3 regions of the Rahnella sp. 1L-D-7-B-C2 genome follow, and region 2 is predicted to be linked to each of the others. Evidence: riboswitches for the same ligand, from Rfam matches in the RefSeq annotation. Region 2 holds a riboswitch; each other region holds the start of a gene.
The links. Region 2 has a riboswitch for thiamine pyrophosphate ahead of thiB (thiamine ABC transporter substrate binding subunit). Riboswitches for the same ligand answer to the same signal wherever they lie in the genome.

Region 1 (8,227 bases), on a different contig from region 2:
GCGGTACATATGTGATGAAGATTTCATCCAAGCGCGTCGCCGATGGCCGTTTCATTCGTGAAGCCGTAGAAACCGCCGTCGTTCGTCGTGCTGCTATGGTTGCCACGGATAAAGATCTGGCGCTGCTGGAACACAATCTTGAGCGTCAGCGGCTTGCGGCAAAAAGCCAGCAAACACAGGAATTTTTGTTGCTCGACGATGATTTTCACCGCACGATCGCGCAAATTATCGATTGCCGCCTGGCCTGGGAAACCGTCGAACATATCAAAGCGACGATGGATCGCGTACGTTTCCTGACACTGAGCAAAGTCTCCCCGCCGGAAAATCTTATCGCGCAGCACTACGCCATTTTCGACGCTCTTAAAGCGCATGATCCGGACGCCGCTGAAAATGCCATCCGCATTCATTTGCAGGAAATGATATCTACCATTACCCCGATAGCCGAGCAAAACAGCGACTGGTTTGATGCGGAGTAAAAGGCATTATTCCCAATAAATCTGCTGTCAGACCGTTTTAGGTTAATTTTGCGGGTTAACCCCAAAATTTGTATGACAACTTGAGGTAAGCTGTAAACCACATCGATACCGTGGAAATTTTTATGCCTGCTACTGCCCCCCTGAAGAAAAGCTTTTACAGTGCTGAAGAGTCACTGTCCCTCGCCCAGCTGGATGAAGAAAAAATCAGCCAGATTGCCCGCGATCTCGACGTGGCGGAAAGCGAGAAAGAACATTACCTTACCGGATGGATGGGTCAGAACAGCGTGGTGCTGGTGCGCAATTATCAGGACAAACGCGGTACCGCGAACGGCCTGGTAATGTCTCGCGGTAATCGTTACAAGCTGACCATTCAGGCCATTACTTTTCGTATCCCAAAAATCCTGCTTTGGGTCACTTTTCGCCGCACGCCTCGTACCATGACGGTGGTCGCCTATAACAAGCTGGGCGAACAGGCCAGCGGTCTGCAGCAGTTTATGCACGTGCAGGACCCCGAGCTGAAAGAGCGGCTGGAAAATGACTGGCGCGAGCTGAATGATTATCTTGGGATGGCCTGCTGGCAGATGGACAATAACCGTCCTATGTGGCGACAGCTGCATGAAGAAATCACACCGCAGGCGCTGTGGATGCTGGCAGATTCGCCGTGGTTTAGCGGCAAAAAATTGCAACATGATGGCGATCTGGAAGGTCTGTGGCTGAACGAGCAGTTTATTGGCCGTCGCAGCGGTGAGCATGCTGCACTGGTGCTGTCCTGGAAGGATGAAGAGAATCAGGACATCGCCAGCTATCTTTATGAAAGGATGTCAGCCAATAAAATCCGCGTGATGCTGCGCCCGCGCAAAGACGAAAAATTCTATCCGCTGAATCCGTTCGACGCCCTGCACTTACAACGGGCGCTGGCGATGTTTCCTCAGGCTGAGCAGGCGCTGGGAGAAGCTCAACGCCGCGCCTGATGGATTTCAAACCGCCCTACCACCACCGGTGAAAATGATGCACCGGGCCGATGCCGTGCCCGACTTCAAGAGAGTCGGCCTGCATCAGCGCCTGTTGCAAATACGCTTTGGCTTCGCGCACCGTATCCGCCCAGTTGTTGTGACGCGGGCGCAGTGCTGCCAACGCCGCAGACAATGTACAGCCGGTGCCGTGGGTATGGCGGGTATTGACACGCGGCGCGGTAAAACGCTCACGGGAACCGGCCACAAACAGCCAGTCAGGACTTTCTTCATCGCTCAGATGACCGCCCTTCATCAACACCGCGCCACACCCCATCGCCAGCAAGGTTTCACCCTGCTCACGCATTTCCGCTTCGCTGGTCGCTATCGGACATTCGAGTAACGCTGCGGCTTCAGGCAGGTTTGGCGTGATGATCGAGACCTGCGGGATCAGCAACCGGCGCACTGCATCCACCGCCTCCGGCAATAATAACGGATCGCCACTTTTCGCCAGCATAACGGTATCGAGCACCACAAACGGCGGCTGATAGTGCCGGAGCCGTTCCGCGACCGCTTCCACAATCTGACTGTTTGCCAGCATACCGATTTTCGCGCTGTCGATGCGGACGTCGCTGAGCACTGAATCCAGCTGTGCCGCCACAAATTCGGGTTCGATATTATAAACCGACTGAACGCCGCAGGTGTTTTGCGCCACCAGCGCGGTGATCACGCTGGTGCCGTAGGCCCCGAGCGCCGAGAACGTTTTGAGATCGGCCTGGATCCCGGCACCGCCGCTCGGATCGGTGCCTGCAATGGTCAGCGCATTAATCCGTTTCATGGCTGCGCCTCACCGTTTAACCATTCCCCGTTAATCAGGTACAAATTATCGAGTAACTCTGGCGTGAAGCTGCCCGGCCCTTTCACCGTTGCGCAGGCGCGTTCTCCGGCACAGGACATGACGCGACAAGCTGCTGCGACGTTATCCAGCCGGTCGCCCGGTAAGGTAATGAAAGCAGCCACCACCGCCGACAGCGCACAGCCGGTGCCGACCACGCGGGTCATCATCGGATGGCCGCCCGCGACGGCCCAACAGCGATCGCCGTCGGTCACATAATCTGTCTCACCGGTGACCGCGACAATCGCACCGGTTTCACGCGCCAGTTGCTGCGCGGCGGGCAAGGCAGAAAGAGAGTTGTCACCGCTGTCGACACCACGACCGGACGCACTCAGACCGCTGAGCGCGCGAATTTCCGAGGCGTTACCGCGAATGGCGGCGGGTTGGAGTTTGATGATGTCGAGACAGAATTCAGTTCGCCAGCGCAGGCCGCCCACGGCCACCGGATCCAGCACCCAGGGTTTTCCGGCCTGATTCGCCGCCTCAATAGCCGCCAGCATCGCCTCGGCGTGAGAATGCGTCAGCGTACCGACGTTGACCAGTAAGGCATCAGCAATGGCGCTAAACTGCGCCGCTTCGGCAGGATCAACCACCATCGCCGGAGACGCTCCCAGCGCTAGCAAAACATTGGCAGTAAAAGATTGCACCACGTCGTTGGTCAGGCAGTGGACCAGCGGTGATGAATGGCGGAGTTGTTGCAAAGAACCGGCGGCAATCGCACCGGGAAATACGGAAGGTCGGACGTTCATAAGTCTCCCAACCGGCTTTCAGGAAGGCGGCATCGGGAGAGATACCTGACTTCCCTACGCTGGCATAATCCAGATCAGGTAATACGGGTAAAATCTCAGCCTTTCTTTTGCAAGAGCGGCACCCCGAGTCAAGGGAGCATTATTGGTGCGGACGGCGGGAAGATCAATCAGCATTTGATACCAAAAAGCCCCGTCCATTGACAGGGCTGATGAGATAACCGTGATTTACACCGTCGCCGCCACATCCTCCAGTACGCCGCCTTCACTGCGCGCCTGCCACAGTTTTATCCAGCGCAGGACTGATGCCACCATAATTACTGCGCCGAGCGCGACCATAATGATGGAAATTGTGCCGTTGAACAGATTGAAGCCTTTGGCCAGTGGATTGAAATAGACGTGAGCCACCATCCAGTACGCTGCGTAGTTCACAGTGACGTACAGATACGCCAGCGGTATCAGGCAGGTCAGCATGTAGCGGCGCTTATCCGCCAGACGCAGAATAATGGTCGCGCCGATCATCAGACCGATTGAAGCCATCAGCTGGTTGGAGACGCCAAACAGCGCCCAGACCGAATTGATATCGCCGGAGTTCAGCAGATATCCCCAGAGCAGGCAGGCGACGATGCTGCACGCCACCGCGCCCGGCCACCAGTCGGTACGTTTCAGCGGTGCCCACAGGTCACCGAAGAAATCCTGCAACAAATAGCGTGCCACGCGGGTGCCCGAATCGACCGCCGTCAGGATGAATACCGCCTCGAACATCACCACGAACTGGAAGAAGTAAGAGGACAAATGGCTGAACCACGGAATGCGCGTAAAGATATCGGCCATGCCGACCGCCAGCGTCACGGCACCGCCGGTGCGCCCGCTAAGATCTAGACCGATTTCCTGGCTAAGCGCCGGCAGATTCACCACCTGCATGCCCAGACCGGCAAACACTTCCGGCGCGGAGTTAATGGCAAAATAATCCGCCGGATGCAACGCGGTGGCAGCAATCAGAGCCATCACGCCGACCACACATTCCGCTAACATCGCCCCAAAACCGACCGGCAAAATATCACTCCATTTGTCTATCTGCTTAGGCGTGGTGCCGGAACCGATAAATGCGTGAAAACCTGATATCGCGCCACAGGCGATAGTGATCGAGATAAACGGCCAGACCGGACCGGCCAGCACCGGGCCGCCACCGTGGATAAACTGCGTGATCGCCGGGAACTGAATTTCCGGGTTGATGAACACCACGCCGACGATCAGCGCACCGAACACGCCGATTTTCATGAAGCTGGAGAGATAACCGCGCGGCGTCAGTAACATCCATACCGGCAGAGCGGTGGCGAAGAAGGCGTAGACAGGTAAAACCAGACTGACGGTCGAGGCGCGCAGGCTGAGCCATTCGCCAAACGCCGAGGCCTGTATGTACGGCCCGATCACCACGCAGGCCATAATCGCAATAATACCCACCCACGAAGCGGCTTTCATGCTACCGGTCAGACGCTCCCACAGGCCGACGCAAATCGCCACCGGGATAGTCATAAAGACGGCAAACGTGCCCCACGGGTTACGCTCAAGGGCATGTACCACCACCATCGACAAACCAGCCATGGTAATGGTGATGATAAATAACATCGCCAGCCCGGTACACCAGCCGGCTACCGGCCCGAGTTCGCGCTTAGCCACTTCCGACAGGGATTTACCCCGGTGTTTCATCGAGGCGAACAACACCACGGTGTCGTGTACCGCGCCGCCGACCACGCAACCGATCAGCAGCCATAACATACCGGGCAGATAACCGTACTGCGCCGCCAGCACAGGGCCGACCAGAGGCCCCGCCGCCGCAATTGCCGCAAAGTGGCTGCCAAAGTTCACCCATTTTTTCGTCGGGACATAGTCTTTCCCGTCTTCCAGTAAATGCGACGGCGTGACCTGAGCATCATCGGCTTTCAGCACTTTACGGACAAAAAACACGCCGTAAAACCGGTAGCAGATAGTCAGGATACACAGAGTCGCGATGACAAAAGTCAGTGCGTGTTGCATCTTATTGTTCTCCGGATAAGGAATAATCAGGTGCAACGTAGCAAAGCTCTGTAGAAAGCGCGTCCGCTGTTTAGGTCAGCGGCGGTATAGCGATTTAAGCGGCAAAAACGCAGGGATGAACGGCTGGTTCAAAGCCCGAGTTGAGATTTCAAGGATTTCAGATAACGGCGGCTGACCGGTACGCGCACCTCGTTTTTCATCACCAGCTCCGCCAGCCCGCTGTCGTCAAAACGGATTTCCCGCAGATGGCTTATGTTGATTAAAAACTGCCGGTGGCAACGCAGCAGCTGCGTCCGATTTTCCAGGGTGCGCAGCGTCAGTTCCGTAAAACATTCACTGCCGTCGGCGCGGTTTACGAAGACTCCGCTGACCCGCGAGCTGACAAAAATCACCTCATCGAAGGCAAGCAGATAAATGCGATTCTGGCCGCAGCAGGGGATCAGCGCCAGATCCGGTTCGCCGGCCATCAGCGCAGTAATATTTTGTTCCGGCAGATGCTTGCGCAGACGGCAGAGGGTTTTGTCCAGCCGCGATGCCTGTACCGGCTTTAGCAGATAATCAAACACGTTCTCTTCGAACGCCTGCAAGGCATATTCGTCATAGGCGGTGAGAAAAACAATGTGCGGCATACGCTCAGCGTCAATCATCCCGACCAGCTCCAGCCCGCTGATGCGTGGCATATGGATATCGAGAAAAACCACGTCGGGTTGCAGCCGGTTGATAGCACCCAGCGCTTGCACCGCGTTTTCACACTCGCCGATCACGCTGATATCCGCCGCATCCTGCAGCAGAAAACGCAGATTTTCACGCGCAAGCGGCTCGTCATCAACAATCAATATTTTCAGCATGCTGACTCCTTAACGGCAACCGTAAAATGACGCGGGTAAACTGTTCCGGTTCGCATTCCACATGCAGACCAAATTCATCGCCGTAACGCCCGCGCAGACGGCGATCGACCAGACTCATGCCCAGACCATTTCCGCAAGCCGACGGCGCATACAGCCCGGCGTTATCTTCAACGGTCAGCATCAGACAATCGTCCTGCCCGATGGCGGAAAGACGGATGTGCCCCGCGCCCAGCAGTTGCGACGTCCCGTGCTTGATGGCGTTTTCCACCAGCGGTTGCAGCGTAAAAGCGGGTAAAAACAGCTGTTGCAGCGCGTCGGGAAAATCAAACGTGACGCTCAGCCGGTCGCTGAACCGCGCGCGTTCGATATGCAGATAGGCTTCCACGTGTTCAATTTCGTCGGCCAGTGTCACCACTTCCTGCGGGCGTTTTAGATTTTTGCGAAAAAAAGTCGAAAGATGCTGCACCAGTTCGCCCGCCTGCTGGCTGTCGCGACGGATCACCGCCACCAGAGTATTCAGCGCATTAAACAGAAAGTGAGGATTCACCTGCGCGTGCAGCAGTTTGATTTCCGACTGGATCAGCAGTTGCTTGTGGCGTTCATACTGCCCGGCGAGGATCTGCGCCGACAATAAACTGGCGATCCCCTCGCCCAGCGTCCGGTTGATCGAACTGAACAGCCGGTTGCGGGCTTCGTAAAGTTTGATCGTGCCGATCACTTCCTGATTCTCGCCGCGCAGCGGGATCACCAGCGTCGACCCGAGCTTGCACGACGGGCTTTGCGTGCAGCGATACGGCACCTCATTGCCATCGGCGTAGACCACTTCGTTATGTTCGATAGCGCGGTGAGAATGCTCGGACAAAATCGGCGAGCCTGGCAGATGGTGATCGTCGCCGATCCCGACAAACGCCAGCAGCTTCTCGCGATCGGTGATCGCCACCGCGCCGATATCCAGTTCCTGATAGATGATCTGCGCTACCCGCGCGGTGTTTTCCTGATTAAACCCCTGGCGCAGCACCCCTTCGGTACAGGCCGCAATATTCAGTGCCCGGGCGCTGAACGCCGTGGTGTAGCGCTCAAACATCGCCCGCCGGTCGAGCAGAATGCGCATGAACATCGCCGCGCCAATGGTGTTGGTCACCATCATCGGCGTGGCAATACTTTTTACCAGCCTAAGGGCTTCGTCATAAGGACGTGCGACCATCAAAATGATCGCCATCTGCAATACTTCGGCAAACAGCGTGACGCCTGCAACCGTCAGCGGATTAAACAGCCGGTCAATGCGTCCCCGCCGCATCAGCACCCGGTGAACCATACCGCCGAGCAGCCCTTCCATCACCGTCGAAATCATGCAACTCAGCGCCGTCATTCCGCCCAGCGAATACCGGTGCAACCCACCGGTCAGCCCGACCAGCACCCCGACCACCGGCCCACCGAGTAAACCGCCGAGCACCGCACCGATAGCGCGGGTATTGGCGATAGAGTCCTGAATATGCAGGCCAAAATAGGTGCCCATGATGCAGAACATCGAGAACATGAAATAGCACAACAGTTTGTGCGGCAACCGAACGGTGACGTGCATCAGCGGAATAAACAGCGGAGTTTTACTGAGTAAGTAAGCGATAACTAAATAAACGCACATTTGCTGCAACAGCAACAAAACCAAATTGAACTCATACATAGTCGCTGGCAGTATCATTAAGTGAGACGCGCACTATAGTCGACAATATCCACACAATCTTTGAGGGGGTTCACTCTTTGGTATCACCACTACACATTCGCCCTTACGAAGAAGCCGATCGCCCTTTTTTACGCACGCTGTATCTGGCCGCACGCAAAGACACCTGGACCTGGCTGGAAAATGCTGACTATAAGCTGGAGGATTTCGACCGTGCGGTGATTGGCGAGACGATTCTGGTTGCCGAGCGCGACGGATTTTTGCTGGGGTTTGCCTCGATTTTTACTCAGGAAAACTTCCTGCATAATCTGTTTATCGATCCAAAGTTTCAGGGAACGGGTGCTGGCAGTGCATTGCTACATGCCGCCGAAAAAACTTTTACACGTACCGGTTCGCTGAAATGTTTAGTAAAGAGTAAAAAATCGGTGGGATTCTATTTATCAAAGGGCTGGACCGTTGTCGCCACGGGGGATAGTCCGAAAGGTGAATATTATCTCTTTCATTCATCTGCTAAATAAAACAAGGGTGAGTTATTAGCAACTCATCTCACAAATATCAATATTCTGTTCTTCATCAAATTTTCTTTGTTGTTAAGAG
Region 2 (8,227 bases):
GGGCGTGATGCACTGGGACAGGTCGACGTGGTCGTCTCCTTTAATGGTCGCCGCTTCCACGGCGTGGGCCTGGCGACGGACATCGTCGAATCTTCCGCCAAAGCGATGGTGCACGTACTGAATAATATCTGGCGCAGCAAACAAGTTGAGATCGAAAAACAACGTTTGCAGCACGAAGTTCAGCAACACAACAACATTCAAAATAATCAGGAAACGGTGTGATCATGAGCAAGACCCATCATATTGCCGTCTTACCCGGAGACGGAATTGGCCCGGAAGTTATGGCCCAGGCATACAAGGTTCTGGACGCAGTACGTGCGCGTTTTGGCCTGAAAATCAGCACCAGCGAATACGACGTCGGTGGCGCAGCTATCGACAAACACGGCAGCCCGTTGCCGCCAGCGACCGTTGCCGGTTGCGAACAAGCCGATGCCATCCTGTTTGGCTCGGTGGGCGGCCCGAAATGGGAACACCTGCCGCCTAACGATCAGCCTGAGCGCGGCGCATTACTGCCGCTGCGTAAGCACTTCAAATTGTTCAGCAACCTGCGCCCTGCCCGTCTGTATCAGGGTCTGGAAGAATTCTGCCCGCTGCGTGCCGACATCGCCGCCAAAGGCTTCGACATTCTGTGCGTCCGCGAACTGACCGGCGGCATTTACTTCGGCCAGCCGAAAGGCCGCGAAGGCCAGGGGCAGCATGAGAAAGCCTTCGATACCGAGGTATATTACCGCTTTGAGATCGAACGTATTGCCCGCATCGCCTTTGAATCAGCGCGCAAACGCCGCAGCATTGTGACGTCCATCGATAAAGCCAACGTATTGCAAACGTCCATTATGTGGCGTGAAGTGGTAAACGAAATTGCGAAGGATTACCCGGACGTCAGCCTGAGCCACATTTACATCGACAACGCGACCATGCAGCTGATTAAAGATCCATCGCAGTTTGACGTACTGCTGTGCTCCAACCTGTTCGGCGACATTCTGTCAGACGAATGCGCGATGATAACCGGCTCCATGGGTATGTTGCCTTCGGCGAGCATGAACGAGCAGGCATTTGGTTTGTTCGAACCAGCGGGCGGCTCCGCACCGGATATCGCCGGTAAAAACATCGCCAACCCAATTGCCCAGATCTTGTCTGCCGCGCTGTTACTGCGTTATAGCCTGGGGGCTGATGAAGCCGCTAACGCCATCGAGCAGGCAGTGAATAAAGCGCTGGAAGCAGGCCACCGCACCGGTGATTTGGCTAACGGTCAGCAGGCGCTGGGCACCAGTGAAATGGGCGATATCATTGCCCGCTTTGTGAAAGAAGGGGCATAACATGGCGAAGACGCTGTACCAAAAATTGTATGACGCGCACGTCGTTTACGAAGTGCAAAACGAAACGCCGCTGTTGTACATCGACCGCCACCTGGTGCACGAAGTGACCTCTCCGCAGGCGTTTGACGGCCTGCGCGCGATGGGGCGTCCGGTACGTCAGCCGGGAAAAACCTTCGCGACGATGGATCACAACGTCTCCACGCAAACCAAAGACATCAATGCCAGCGGCGAAATGGCGCGCATTCAGATGCAGGAACTGATCAAGAACTGCGCGGAATTCGGCGTACAACTGTATGACCTGAACCACCCTTTCCAGGGCATCGTTCACGTGATCGGCCCTGAGCAGGGAATGACCCTGCCGGGCATGACCATCGTTTGCGGCGATTCCCATACGGCGACGCACGGTGCGTTCGGTTCACTGGCTTTCGGTATCGGCACATCGGAAGTGGAACACGTGCTGGCAACGCAAACCCTGAAACAGGGTCGCGCTAAAACCATGAAAATCGAAGTGACCGGCGACGCGCCTGCCGGTATCACCGCCAAAGATATCGTGCTGGCGATCATCGGTAAAACCGGCAGCGCCGGCGGTACCGGTCACGTTGTCGAGTTCTGCGGTAAAGCCATCGAAGCGCTGAGCATGGAAGGTCGTATGACCCTGTGCAACATGGCGATTGAAATGGGTGCCAAGGCCGGTCTGGTCGCGCCCGACGACACCACCTTTGCGTATCTGAAAGGCCGCCAGTTCGCGCCGAAAGATCAACACTGGGACGCCGCCGTCGAGTACTGGAAAACCCTGAAAACCGATGCGGATGCCAAATTTGACAGCGTCGTGACGCTGGACGCGGCTGACATCGCACCGCAGGTCACCTGGGGTACGAACCCTGGTCAGGTCATGGGCGTGAATCAGACGATCCCAAATCCGTCCTCTTTTGCCGATCCGGTAGAACGTGCCTCCGCTGAAAAAGCGCTGGCGTATATGGATTTGCAACCGGGCATTAAACTGACCGACGTGGCGATCGATAAAGTGTTTATCGGTTCCTGTACCAACTCACGTATCGAAGATTTACGCGCGGCCGCCGCCGTCGCCAAAGGTCGCAAAGTCGCGACCGGTGTACAGGCGATTGTGGTTCCCGGCTCTGGCCCGGTAAAAGCGCAGGCCGAAGAAGAAGGTCTGGATAAGATCTTCATTGAAGCTGGTTTCGAATGGCGTCTGCCTGGCTGCTCCATGTGTCTGGCGATGAACAACGATCGTCTGGAACCGGGCGAACGTTGCGCCTCCACCAGTAACCGTAACTTCGAAGGCCGTCAGGGCCGTGGCGGACGCACGCATCTGGTCAGCCCGGCAATGGCGGCGGCGGCGGCGGTGACTGGCCGTTTCGCTGATATTCGTGAACTGAACTGAGGAAAACACCATGGCTAAATTTACCCAACACATTGGTCTGGTGGTTCCGCTGGATGCCGCTAACGTCGATACCGATGCCATCATTCCGAAACAGTTTTTGCAGAAAGTGACCCGCACCGGTTTCGGTCAACACCTGTTTAACGACTGGCGTTTTCTGGACGACGCCGGTCAGGTGCCTAACCCGGATTTCGTGCTGAATCAGCCGCGCTATAAAGGCGCGAGCATTTTACTGGCGCGTGAAAACTTTGGCTGCGGTTCTTCTCGTGAACATGCGCCGTGGGCGCTGACCGACTACGGTTTCCACGCGGTGATCGCACCAAGCTTTGCCGATATCTTTTACGGTAACTCGTTCAACAACCAGTTGCTGCCCATCACCCTGAGTGATGCAGAAATTGATGAGCTGTTCGCGCTGGTAAAAGACAATGAAGGCATCACCTTTGAAGTGGATCTCGAAGCGCAGACGGTCAAAGCCGGTGATAAAAGCTATCCGTTTGTGATCGACAGCTTCCGCCGTCACTGCATGATTAACGGTCTGGACAGCATCGGTCTGACGCTGCAACACGAAGAAAATATCTCCGCTTACGAGAAGAATCAGCCTGTCTTTATGAACTGATTGCGTCCCCGGTAGCAAAAAAACCCGCGACTTTCGCGGGTTTTTCTTTTCATCTCATTCAGACGTCTTTGACTTTATACATCAGGCCTAGTGCGATAATCGCCAGCGCCGTCGCTACCCAGTACACCGGATAATGCCCGAAGCTTTCGACGATAAAGCCCTGCAATAAACCCGCGCAGATAACGCCAGTGGAAATGCTGTTGGTGAACAACGTCGTCGCAGAACCCGCACGACCCGGCATCAGGTCCTGAAAATAGAGCATCCCGATACCCGCCACGATGCCGATGAAAATCGCGTTAAACAGCTGCAGGATCATCAGCGCGGCTTTGAACTGGAACAAAACCAGTCCGGCGTAGAAAACCACCCCGCTCGCCACCGCATATAGCATCAGCTTGCGTTTACCGGTACGTTTGACCAGATAACCCGCGAGCAACATCGCCGGAATTTCCAGCCCTGCCGCCGTCCCCATCAGCAAGCCCGCCAGCCCTTCCGGCAAGCCCAGATCGCTGGTGATATAAAGCGGCATATCAATCACGTACATGATATTGCAGGTCCACATCAGTAAGGATGCGAAGAACAGCAAACGCACATCTTTATTGCGCCACGCGCTGACCGGCACCACTTTTTCATCCACCGGCTGCTCGACGCGCGGCACAGACGGCAGGAAGAAGACAATCATCAGGATACTGCCGACAAACACCACGGCGGCGCTCAGATACATCGGCGTAAACCCGTAATTAAGCGCCAGCATGAAAGAAAGCGGCGGGCCGAGAACCCACGCCAGCGAGAGCATCGCACGCATCATCGAGCTGAACATCACCACTTCGCTCGACGAACGATCCGCATGTTCACGCGCCAGCGCAAACAGCTGCGGCATTGAGGCATTCCCGATCGCTGCCAGCAATACACCGACGGTGATCAGCACCAGATAGTCGCGGCTGAACGCAAACACCAGACTGTTCCCGATGGCCATCAGGCAGCAGAAGATCAGCAGCTTGCGGCGGTCACCTTTGTTATCAGAACGGTTCGCCAGCAGGAAACTGATCGCAATCCCGGCGATGGCGTTGACGGTATAAAAGAAACCGACCCACAACGGGCGAACTTTCACTTCATTGGTCAGAAACAGGCTGAGCGTCGGCGCCTGTAACGCGCCTGCGATACCACACAGTAAGGACACCACCAGAAAGGTGACATAAATGGCATTAATACGAGGTTTCGGCATGACGTCGTCCCTGAGAAATGAATGTCTTACAAACAAGACCCCCAGTGTAGCTAAGTTTTAAGGGGTTTCGAGCGGTTCTGAAAAATGGATATAAAAAAACCAGTGAGTTACCCCACTGGCTGGTGAAATTACACCATTACTCAGAAAATCGAATTTGGTCGTGCCTGCGGGCAGAAGGTCAGATCCGCTGACGATATTGCTCCTCACTCAGCGACTCCATATCCCACTGGGTCAGCCTCGAAAGAATATCCATCCGGTAATCCACCGGCACCCAGGATAGCCAGTCAGCATGATTTTTTGCCGCATTGCGTTGAATGGCAGCGCTGCTGATAGCGGAGAAATAACGCTGATAAAAACGGGCATTCAAAGTGCATTTCATGATGACCTCCGGGTGTTCACAACAGGCTTTCGTTGAGAAACAGTATCGGAGTAATATGAGGAAAGATAAATTGATGAAGATCGCCCATGGAGTTCCTCTTTTATGACCTCACCGCGCTTACAACAGCAGTTCATCCGGTTGTGGCAGTTCTGTCACGGCGAAGAAACCGAAACGACCTTGCAGGCGCTGTCCGGGATCCTGAGCTGCTCACGGCGGCACATGCGTTCGTTGCTTAGCGCCATGCAGGAACTGGGCTGGCTGACGTGGAATGCCGAAGCCGGACGCGGCAAACGCTCCAGACTGACCTTTCTGTATACCGGGCTGGCGCTCCAGCAGCAGCGCGCCGAAGAGCTTCTCGAGCAAGATAAAATAGAACAACTGGTGCAACTGGTGGGGGATAAAACGCAGGTGCGCCAGATGCTGCTGTCACAGTTAGGCCGCAGTTTCCGTCAGGGCAAACACATTCTACGCGTGCTGTATTATCGTCCGCTGTTTAACCTGTTGCCCGGCACCATGTTGCGCCGTTCTGAAACACACATCGCCCGGCAAATCTTCAGCGGTCTGACGCGCATAAATGAGGAAAAAGGGGAAGTAGAAGCCGATCTGGCCCACCACTGGCAGGAAATCACACCGCTCCACTGGCGGTTTTATCTGCGTCCGGCGATCCATTTCCATCATGGCCGTGAACTGGAGATGGCGGATATCATCGCCACATTTATCCGCCTGCAACAGAATCACCGGTTATTTAGCAATCTCGCGTCAGTTTCCTCGCCCACACCCAATGTGATCGATATCTATCTGCTGACTCCCGACCGCTGGCTGCCATGGCTGTTTGGCAATGTTCACGCCATGATCCTGCCGCAAGAATGGCAGTCTCTGCCCAACTTTGCCCGCCATCCGGTCGGCACCGGCCCTTACGCTGTGGTGCGCAATCAGAAAACGCAGCTGCGTATCCGCGCGTTTGACGAGTATTTCGGTTTCCGCGCGCTGATAGATGAAGTGAATATCTGGGTACTCCCGGAGCTGACTGAAGATCTGGTCCATTCCGGCGTGCAGTTACAGGCAGATGAATCCGGTAAAAGCGAGCTGGAAAGCCGTCTGGAGGAAGGCTGCTATTTCTTGCTGTTCGATCAGCGTTCGCCGGTCGGCCAGCAGGATGACATCCGCGAATGGCTCTGCGAACTGCTCAGCCCGATTGCATTACTTAACGCCGCAGAACCGATTTACCAGCGCTACTGGTCGCCGGCCTACGGCCTGTTGCCACGCTGGCATCATAAAGATTCGCAGGCGCGCCCGATAAAACCCCAGGGTCTGACACACATTACGCTGACGTTTTACAGCGAGCATTCGGAGCATCACGCGATCTGCAACGCACTGCGTCCGCTGCTGGCGGCGGAAGGTATCGAACTGATTATTCAGATTGTGGATTACGCCGTCTGGCATCGCGGCGAGGTGAAAAGCGATGTGTGGCTCGGCAGCGCCAACTTCACCCTGCCGCTGGAATTCTCTCTGTTCGCGACATTCTTCGAGCTGCCGTTAGCCGCGTACTGTTTTAGCAATGACATGAGCGAGGACGCCGCGTTATGGCACGCGGGCAAATTCTCCATGGCCGAATGGAGCCAGAAACAGGTCGGCAGCCATCACATTCATCCGCTGTTCCATCACTGGTTAGTTCTGCAAGGGCAACGCAGTATGCGCGGCGTGCGCATGAACACCCTTGGCTGGTTCGACTTTAAATCCGCCTGGTTTGCGCCCCCTGACAGTTAATCGGACTATCGCATTGCCGCGTTAATCTCTAGAATGACATCCGTTCTCAACGGGGTGCCCAACTTGTTAAAGCAGCGATGTAAACGCCGTGAGCAAGTTTGGCTGAGATTTACACCCGTCGAACCTGATCCGGTTGATACCGGCGGAGGGATTTGAGACTGTGCCTCGCTCACTCAAAATCCTTTGCCCCTTTATTTTTTTGGAGCGCAAAGTTGAAAAAATTACTGCCCTGCCTGCTGTTACTGTCTGCCCCAGCCTTCGCGGCCAAACCGGTCCTGACGGTTTATACCTACGACTCATTTTCTGCCGACTGGGGCCCCGGCCCTGCTATCAAAAAAGCCTTTGAAGCCCAATGCGGCTGCGAACTGAAATACGTCGCGCTGGAAGACGGTGTGTCGTTGCTCAACCGTCTGCGGATGGAAGGCAAAAATAGCAAAGCGGACGTGGTGCTCGGTCTGGATAACAATCTGCTACAGGCCGCAGAGCAAACGGGGCTTTTCGCCCAGGCACCGAAAACCGATGCCAAACTGACCGTGCCCGGCGGCTGGGATAACAGCACATTTGTGCCTTACGACTACGGCTATTTCGCATTCGTCTACGACAAAAACAAACTAAAAAATCCGCCGAAAAGTCTTGATGAGCTGATCAACAGCGATCAGAACTGGAAAGTGATCTACGAAGATCCGCGCACCAGCACGCCGGGTCTGGGCCTGATGCTGTGGATGCAAAAAGTCTATGGCGATAAAGCGCCGCAAGAATGGCAGAAGCTGGCGAAGAAAACCGTCACCGTCACTAAAGGCTGGAGCGAGGCCTACGGCTTATTCCTCAAGGGTGAAAGCGATCTGGTACTGAGTTACACCACCTCTCCGGCCTATCACATTGTCGAAGAAAAGAAGGATAACTACGCGGCGGCCAATTTCACCGAAGGTCATTACATGCAGGTGGAAGTGGCGGGCCAGCTGGCAAACAGCAAGCAACCGAAGCTGGCTGAACAGTTTATGAAATTCGTCACTACCGACGATTTCCAGAAAGTGATCCCGACCGGTAACTGGATGTATCCGGTGATCGCCACACCGCTGCCTGACGCCTTTAATCAACTGAAGGTGCCGGCGAAATCCCTGCAATACAGCGCGCAGGATGTCGCTACTCACCGCACAGAATGGATCCAGGCATGGCAGAACGCCGTCAGCCGTTGATCCCGCGCTGGCTGTGGCCAGGCGCGGTGGCCTCGCTGGCGATGTTGCTGGTGGCTGCGCTGGCACTTGGCTCTCTGTGGCGTCATGCGCCGCAGATGAGTGGCGCCTCGCTCTGGCAGGATCCCTATCTCTGGCATGTGATCCGTTTTACCTTCTGGCAGGCGCTGCTTTCGGCGCTCTGCTCGGTGCTGCCCGCGATTTTTCTGGCGCGGGCGCTGTTCCGCCGTCGTTTTCCCGGCCGTCAGTTACTACTTCGTTTATGTGCCATGACGCTGGTGCTGCCAGTGCTGGTGGCCGTGTTTGGTATTCTCAGCGTCTACGGCAGACAAGGC
Region 3 (8,227 bases), on a different contig from region 2:
TGCGTAAAGGCACCATCGTTAGCGCTGGTGGCACAGACTTCCTGGAAGGCGAGCAGGCAGAAATGTCTCGCGTTAAAATCGCTAACCGTAAGCTGGAAGCTGAAGGCAAAATCACGGCAACATTTAGCCGTGACCTGCTCGGTATTACCAAAGCCTCTTTGGCAACCGAGTCCTTCATCTCCGCTGCGTCGTTCCAGGAAACCACGCGCGTTCTTACCGAAGCGGCTGTTGCCGGTAAACGTGATGAACTGCGTGGCCTGAAAGAGAACGTTATCGTGGGTCGTCTGATCCCAGCCGGTACCGGTTACTCTTATCATCAGGAACGTGCACGTCGTAAAGCACAGGGTGATGTGCCAGTTGCACCGCCAGTGAGCGCGGACGAAGCAACGGCTAACCTGGCTGAACTTCTGAACGCAGGTTTCGGTAACAGCAACGACGAGTAATCGTCTTCTGTCGAAACATATAGAGCCGCTCCCTCGGGAGCGGTTTTTTTTTGCCTGAAATTCATCGGGCAGTGTAAGAAATGAAAGGATTAGAGAAACCGGAACAGGGTACTGGACGATACCCGTTCCGGTTGTTGTGGAAGCAGCGCCGGGGTAAATGGCGCCGGCCGGTTGCGAATGTGCAGCGGCAAACGCACAGTAATACGGCCGCTAATGATGCGCGAGTGGCAAAATTCCGTTATGGAATCTGTATTCCTGAGAGTTTACCTGTTTGCTGTGGAACGACATTTTCCTGCGTGGCGCGCCCAAAAAAAATGTCCCAGTCTTTCCACACCGGTTGAAGCCCTGCCTGCGTTAAGGCTGAGGCAACGCGCTGTGGTGAGCGGTTGTCATGTGGCGCGAATTGCTCCAGCTCAGGATGGTCGTCCGCATATCCGCCGGGCTGTGTTTTGGATCCGGCGCTGACAGTATTGATCGCAAGAGGAATAACATGATCGCGGAACCAGGGCGACTCACGCGTCGATAATGACAGCTCGACGTCCGGAGCCAGCATGCGGAAAGCGCATATCAGCTGCACCAGCTGGTTTTCCTCCAGCAGGGACGCCGGTTCGATTCCGCCGGTGCAAGGCCGTAACCGTGGAAACGCCACCGAGTAACGGCTTTGCCAGTAGTTTTGTTGCAGATACAGCAAATGTTCGGCCACCATGTAGCTGTCGGTTCGCCAGTTGCCTGAAAGCCCGAACAGCGCACCCAACCCGATCTTATCGATCCCCGCCCGTCCTAGCCTGTCGGGCGTTTCCAGTCGCCAGAAAAAATCCTGCTTCTGGCCGCGTAAATGGTGCAAGGCGTAAGTCGGCGCGTGGTACGTTTCCTGATAAACCAGCACGCCATCGAGCCCCAGCGTTTTGAGTTCGGCGTAGTCTTCCTGCGACAGCGGCTGAACTTCGATCATCAGCGAATCAAAATGGCTGCGTATGGCTGGAAAATGGCGGCGAAAATAGTCCATACCAACTTTTGTTTTATGCTCGCCGGTGACCAGCAACAAATGTTTGAATCCCAGAGCGTTCAGCGCTTCGCATTCTCTGCCAATTTCCTCTTCATCCAGCGTTTTACGTTTGATCTTATTGCTCATAGAAAAACCGCAATAGGTACATTCGTTCGCGCAAAGATTAGAAAGATACAGTGGGGCGAAGAAATTCACCGTATTACCGAAACGCTGACGTGTGAGCTGTTGTGCCCGCTGCGCCATCTGTTCGAGATACGGCAGTGCAGCAGGGGAAATCAGCGCCATAAAATCTTCGCGCGTGATTTTATTAAGGCTCAGCGCCCGTTCTACGTCCCTGGCGCTTTTACTGTTGATGCGCAGGGAAATATCATCCCAGTCGAGCGCTGACCAGACATCAGTAAACTTATTCATGAGGCTGCCTGCGTTGACGTCAGAAAGCCGGTCAGCGGGCTGGATGCGCTCGCCTGCCTTTGCCTGCCGCCTAATCCGCTCTGCCGGGCGATGACACCAGCTTCAACGGCCAGACGAAACGCCGTCGCCATGGCCACCGGATCGCCGGCAACCGCAATCGCCGTATTCACCAGCACGGCGTCCGCTCCCATTTCCAGCGCTTCGGCCGCCTGACTCGGGGCGCCGACCCCCGCATCCACCACAACGGGCACCCGCGCTTGTTCGATGATGATGTGCAGAAACTCGCGGGTTTGTAGGCCCTGATTGGAACCAATGGGTGCGCCCAGCGGCATCACGGCAGCACAGCCTGCTTCTTCCAGCCGCCTGCATAAAACCGGATCCGCACTGCAATACGGCAAAACCACGAATCCCTGCTTTACCAAAATTTCTGCTGCCTTAAGTGTCTCCACCGCATCAGGCAGCAGGTATTTCACGTCCGGATGGATTTCGAGTTTTATCCAGTTAGTCCCCAAAGCTTCCCGTGCCAGTTGTGCGGCAAATACCGCTTCTTCCGCCGTTTTGGCCCCGGACGTATTGGGCAATAAACGCACACCGAGCTGTTGCAGAGGCAAAAGAATGTCGTCTCCGCCGCGACGCAGATCGACACGTTTCATTGCCATCGTCACCAGCTGTGAACCGGATGCCGTCAGCGCATGCTGCATCAGGGCTGCACTGGCGAATTTTCCTGTTCCGGTGAACAGATGTGAGGTGAAGGTCGTATCAGCAATTTTTAACATGTCATCCTCCGGCTATCGCCTGAAAAAGCAAAACGTGATCGCCGTCTTTCAGTAAGTGAGAAGGCCAGTTATCGCGGGGAATAATGACCTGATTGACCGCCAGCGCGCTGCCTTCAGCACTGAGTGCCAGCAGATTGAGCAGGTCGAGCAGCGTCAGCGGTTCAGTAAAATGGTGCAGTTCATCGTTAACCTGAATATTCATGCATGACCTCCGCAGACAGTGCAGGAGGCCGAGCGGGTGAGTTGCAGAGAACGCCAGTTTTGTGTTTTTCCGTCGAACAGCCGGAGTTTTCCGCTCAGCGTGCTGGATAAACCCGCCAGTAATTTCAGGGCCTCTAACGCCTGAAGCGTGCCGATCGTACCAACAACCGGCCCGAGAATGCCGGACGTCCGGCAGTTTCGTTGTACGATTTCCTGATCGGGATACAGGCAGGCGTAGCAGCCGTGAGCATAAGGCGCTTCGATCACTAACAACTGCCCGCCAAATCCGACGGCACTTCCGCTGATTAATGTTTTGCCCGCAGATACGCATGCGTGATTGATCGCATGCCGCGTTTCCATGTTATCGCTGCAATCCAAAACGAGGTCGACAGTGGCGACAGCATTACGTAACGCTTCGCCGGCCAGCCTTTCAGTGAGCGCGACGATTTCACATAACGGATTCAGGCGCAGTAATTCGCGCTTTGCTACCGTAGCTTTAGGTTGATCCAGATCGCCGGTACGGTAGAGGATTTGCCGCTGAAGATTGGTGAGATGGAGTTTGTCGTCGTCGGCCAGCAGTAACGTGCCGACACCGGCCGCCGCCAGATAAAGTGCCGCCGGTGACCCAAGCCCGCCGAGCCCGACGATAAGCACTTTCGCCGCCGCTAATTTCTCCTGCGCCTGCGGGCCAAATTCTTCCAGCATCAGTTGGCGGCTGTAGCGCATAAAGGCCGCATCGTTAAGCATCTTCGGGCACCTTACTGGCGCACAGAGCCAGCAGTTCGGCGGTGGCTACGCGCCAGTCGGGTGCCTGTGTAATGGCGCTGACGACGGCAATACTGCCGACGCCGCAGTCGAGAACTGACTGCGCGCGATCAATGCTGATCCCACCAATGGCTACCGTCGGAAAACTGCCGTTGAGCTGCTTAATGTGTCGGGTCAATTCCGCCAAACCCTGCGGAGCCGACGGCATATCTTTGGTCTGCGTCGGGAAAATATGCCCGAGTGCGATATAAGAAGGATTGACCGCTACAGCGCGCGCCAGCTCGGCATCGTCATGCGTCGAAACACCCAGCCGTAAACCCGCCTGATAAATTGCATTAAGGTCGGCGGTGTCCAGATCTTCCTGACCCAGATGCACACCGTAAGCCTGATGCTTTACCGCCAGACGCCAGTAATCATTGATGAACAACCGCGCCTGAAAGCGTCGCCCTAGCGCAATAGCTTCAATAATGGCGGGTTCGACCTCAGCATCAGGTAAATCTTTTACGCGCAGTTGCAGCGTTTTAACGCCCGCCTCCAGCAGAAGGGCAATCCATTCCACAGTATCGACGACCGGATATAAACCGAGATGGAAGGGGACTGCCGGGAATTTTTGCGCTGACGTCATCATTTTCCCACCTCCGTGCTCAAATCTGCCGGATGATAAAGCTCGCTGCCCCGCGAACGGAATTCGGCAGACATCTGAGCCATGCCGGATTCTACGATTTCAACCGGTTGGGCTTTCGCCTCCAGCGCGGCGGCATAATCGCGGACTTCCTGAGTGATTTTCATCGAGCAGAATTTTGGCCCACACATTGAACAGAAGTGCGCGACTTTGCCGGATTCCTGCGGCAGGGTTTCATCGTGATAAGCGCGGGCGGTGGCGGGATCGAGTGCCAGATTGAACTGGTCTTCCCAGCGGAATTCGAAACGTGCTTTCGACATAGCGTTATCGCGGATTTGTGCGCCCGGATGTCCTTTGGCCAAATCCGCCGCGTGTGCTGCAATTTTATAGGTGATCAGCCCCTGTTTGACGTCTTCCTTGTTCGGCAGGCCGAGGTGCTCTTTCGGTGTGACGTAACACAGCATAGCGCAGCCGAACCAGCCGATCATGGCGGCACCGATGCCTGAAGTGAAATGGTCATAGCCTGGTGCGATATCGGTGGTCAGCGGCCCCAGCGTATAAAACGGCGCTTCGTGGCAATGCTCCAGTTCTTCGGTCATGTTACGGCGGATCATCTGCATCGGCACATGCCCCGGCCCTTCGATCATCACCTGCACATCATATTCCCACGCGATTTTGGTCAGTTCGCCCAGCGTGTGCAGCTCTGCAAACTGTGCTTCGTCGTTCGCGTCCTGAATCGACCCCGGACGCAGGCCGTCACCCAGCGAGAGTGAAACGTCGTAAGCGGCGCAGATTTCACAAATCTCGCGGAAATTCTCGTAGAGGAAACTTTCACGATGATGCGAAAGACACCATTTGGCCATGATCGATCCGCCGCGCGAGACAATACCGGTCAGACGTTTGGCGGTCATCGGCACATAGCGCAGCAACACACCGGCGTGAATAGTGAAGTAATCGACACCCTGTTCGGCCTGTTCCAGCAGCGTATCGCGGAACATTTCCCAGTTAAGATCTTCAGCGACGCCGTTTACTTTTTCCAGTGCCTGATAGATTGGCACCGTACCAATGGGTACCGGGCTGTTACGCAGGATCCATTCGCGGGTTTCGTGGATATAGCGGCCGGTTGAGAGATCCATCACCGTGTCCGCCCCCCAGCGCGTTGACCAGACCAGCTTCTCAACTTCTTCTTCGATGGACGACGTCACCGCTGAATTGCCGATATTGGCGTTCACTTTCACCAGGAAGTTTCGCCCGATAATCATTGGCTCCGATTCCGGATGGTTGATATTGGCCGGGATAATGGCGCGACCGGCGGCGACTTCCTGACGCACGAATTCAGCCGTGATATTGGCGGGCAGATGCGCACCGAAACTTTCCCCCGGATGTTGCTGGCGCAATACTTCCCCCCGGATCCGTTCGCGTCCCATATTTTCGCGGATGGCGATGAATTCCATTTCTGGCGTAATTATCCCCTGGCGCGCGTAGTGCAGCTGCGTGACGTTTTTTCCCGCTTTCGCTTTACGCGGACGCGGCAGAAGTTCGAAGCGCAAATGATCTAAGCCTTCGTCGGCCAGACGTTGTTGGGTAAAACCGGAGCTGACCTGCGGAAGTTCTTCGGTGTCTGCCCGTTCAGCTATCCAGCTGGCGCGGCATTTTGCCAGACCGGCATGGACGTCAATGGAGGCTTCAGGGTCACCGTAAGGTCCGGCCGTTTCATACACCGGAATCGCTTCGTTATCTTCATATTGCGGAGCGTCTTTACCGCCGCCGACCAGTGTCGGACTGAGCTGGATTTCACGCATGGGAACGCGGATATCTGCGCGACCGCCTTGCAGATAGATTCGGCGGGAGTTGGGAAATGCTTCTCCCTGCAGACTGTCGATAAATGACTGAGCCTGTGCGCGCTGTTCGCGGCGGTTGGTGGGTTTCTTTTCAGAGGTAACGGATTTTTGGGTACTCGACATAGCAAATTCCTCGTGTTCTACGAATAGAAAAAACGTGATGGAAAATTGCTTGTCTGGAGGTTTACGGCAGGAGTAAAAATGGGCGGTTTAGCGCAGGCGGCCGTTTTCAGGCTGAGGCCAAATCGCGCTAAACGCATAACATTACTCTTGTTCCCTTCGCGGGTACTAACCCGATCAGGTTCCGCGGATCCCGAATTAACGGTCTCAGCCTGGCGTAATTTCGTGAGGAAATTATGCGCTAGGCACTCCGACAAGAAGCCTCAATATAGGAGGCCGTTTTGAAAACTACAACTAAAACTACACCCTGTGCAGGGTTTGTTCCTGAGACCGGTTACGCCGGTCTGGCGAGATGATCATCATTGGCGGGCGGTAATGGCGCGCCATTAACAGGATCAAAGGCCAGAATAATCAATTGATCTTCCAGCTGAAAACGCGCATCCAACGCTTCACCGATATCGGATAATGCATAATGGAAGGCAAACGCATTGTCATCATCAATATCATTTTCTGTGTAACTGTCATGGAAAGCCATGATAGCTTCAGTATTGAGCTCCAGAGCGGGATATATTTTGGACGCCTGAGATCTGACTGAGCTGCCTGCGCTCGCGACTTCATCGATGATGCGTTGATAAAGATGGAAATGGCCGGCAGAGAGGTAGTCCACCAGGTTGTGGCAAAAGTTATCCAACGCTTTTTCATTCAGCGGAGTATGTTTTTCTTTATTGGGTTTCAGGCCGACCAGTGTGCAGTATGAAACCAGCAATTCTTTGCGGGCGTGCAGCCATTGGTCGACTAACTCATTACTGCCACCAACGCGTTGGGTCAGTCTTTCCAGACGATTTAGCATGGTTGACTCCGTGAGCGGTAAAAAAGTAATCCGTTTTGGAAGGGTTACTAATATGTAAATATCTGTCTCAGATTGTCAGTCTCAACGAGGTTATGCAACAACAATTATGGAATTACAGATCACAGAGCAACATAACGGCTGGTGGGTTATCAGCCACGAAGGCAAGCTGTGGCTGCCTGAGGGTGAACTGCCGTTTGGCAGCGCGACGCAATTCTCTCTGACCGGTAAAACCGCGCGCCAGATTGGCGAGTGGCAGGGCGCACCGGTCTGGCTGGTGCGTCAGGCGATGCACAACCATATGGTCTCGGCGCGTCAGTTACTCGATAAGGATCGCGGATTATTCCAGCTGGTCGGACGCGGTGTGCAACTGGCTGAATTTTATCGTTCTCACAAGTTTTGCGGTTACTGCGGCCATGAAATGCAGGTCAGCAAAACTGAATGGGCCGCGCTCTGCGGGCACTGCCGTGAACGTTATTATCCGCAGATTGCGCCGTGCATTATTGTCGCTATCCGCCGTGGCGACGAAATTTTGCTGGCGCAGCATGTCCGTCACCGCAACGGTATTCACACCGTGCTGGCCGGTTTTGTCGAAGTAGGCGAAACGCTCGAGGAAACTGTGGCACGCGAAGTGATGGAAGAGAGCAACGTGCGAGTGAAAAACGTGCGCTACGTCAGTTCGCAGCCGTGGCCTTTTCCAAATTCCCTGATGATGGCCTTTATGGCTGATTATGACAGCGGCGATATTCGTCATGATCCTAAAGAGCTGCTGAACGCGGGCTGGTATCGTTATGACGCACTGCCCATGTTACCGCCGCCGGGCACCATTGCGCGCAGGCTTATCGAAGACACTGTGGCGCTCTGCCGCGCGGCGAGCGATGAAGACGACGTGTAGCGCAAGTGTTGCGTGATAGAATACCGTCAGATTATTGCCGTGCCGCCCGAATATTGAAGGAAAGAAACAGAATGAATGAGTTGAAAAACGACCGCTACCTGCGCGCCCTGTTACGTCAGCCCGTGGATATCACACCGGTATGGATGATGCGTCAGGCTGGCCGCTATTTGCCGGAATACAAAGAAACCCGCGCCGTGGCCGGTGATTTTATGTCGCTGTGCAAGAATGCCGAACTGGCCTGCGAAGTGACGCTGCAGCCGCTGCGTCGCTATCCGCTGGATGCCGCGATTTTGTTCTCTG

Region 1: linked by a shared signal. The riboswitch ahead of thiM (hydroxyethylthiazole kinase) and the one ahead of thiB (thiamine ABC transporter substrate binding subunit) in region 2 are both predicted to bind thiamine pyrophosphate.
Region 3: linked by a shared signal. The riboswitch ahead of thiC (phosphomethylpyrimidine synthase ThiC) and the one ahead of thiB (thiamine ABC transporter substrate binding subunit) in region 2 are both predicted to bind thiamine pyrophosphate.

The regions. Positions count from the first base shown of each region.
Region 1 is NZ_JBXAVQ010000017.1:858-9,084, reverse strand. Features, by position in the region: gene AC0Z7K_RS20005 (GntR family transcriptional regulator) at 1-476, shown strand, start outside; gene AC0Z7K_RS20000 (hypothetical protein) at 599-1,447, shown strand; gene thiD (bifunctional hydroxymethylpyrimidine kinase/phosphomethylpyrimidine kinase) at 1,464-2,264, opposite strand; gene thiM (hydroxyethylthiazole kinase) at 2,261-3,070, opposite strand; TPP riboswitch at 3,105-3,206, opposite strand; gene AC0Z7K_RS19985 (carbon starvation CstA family protein) at 3,296-5,104, opposite strand; gene btsR (two-component system response regulator BtsR) at 5,233-5,952, opposite strand; gene AC0Z7K_RS19975 (LytS/YhcK type 5TM receptor domain-containing protein) at 5,930-7,633, opposite strand; gene AC0Z7K_RS19970 (GNAT family N-acetyltransferase) at 7,711-8,148, shown strand.
Region 2 is NZ_JBXAVQ010000009.1:32,027-40,253, forward strand. Features, by position in the region: gene leuA (2-isopropylmalate synthase) at 1-222, shown strand, start outside; gene leuB (3-isopropylmalate dehydrogenase) at 225-1,316, shown strand; gene leuC (3-isopropylmalate dehydratase large subunit) at 1,318-2,718, shown strand; gene leuD (3-isopropylmalate dehydratase small subunit) at 2,729-3,331, shown strand; gene AC0Z7K_RS15425 (MFS transporter) at 3,390-4,553, opposite strand; gene sgrT (glucose uptake inhibitor SgrT) at 4,732-4,932, opposite strand; gene sgrR (HTH-type transcriptional regulator SgrR) at 5,035-6,699, shown strand; TPP riboswitch at 6,740-6,868, shown strand; gene thiB (thiamine ABC transporter substrate binding subunit) at 6,912-7,895, shown strand; gene thiP (thiamine/thiamine pyrophosphate ABC transporter permease ThiP) at 7,871-8,227, shown strand, end outside.
Region 3 is NZ_JBXAVQ010000031.1:12,109-20,335, forward strand. Features, by position in the region: gene rpoC (DNA-directed RNA polymerase subunit beta') at 1-443, shown strand, start outside; gene thiH (2-iminoacetate synthase ThiH) at 682-1,860, opposite strand; gene AC0Z7K_RS23880 (thiazole synthase) at 1,857-2,636, opposite strand; gene thiS (sulfur carrier protein ThiS) at 2,638-2,838, opposite strand; gene AC0Z7K_RS23890 (HesA/MoeB/ThiF family protein) at 2,835-3,584, opposite strand; gene thiE (thiamine phosphate synthase) at 3,577-4,227, opposite strand; gene thiC (phosphomethylpyrimidine synthase ThiC) at 4,227-6,188, opposite strand; TPP riboswitch at 6,323-6,448, opposite strand; gene rsd (sigma D regulator) at 6,520-7,035, opposite strand; gene nudC (NAD(+) diphosphatase) at 7,142-7,927, shown strand; gene hemE (uroporphyrinogen decarboxylase) at 7,999-8,227, shown strand, end outside.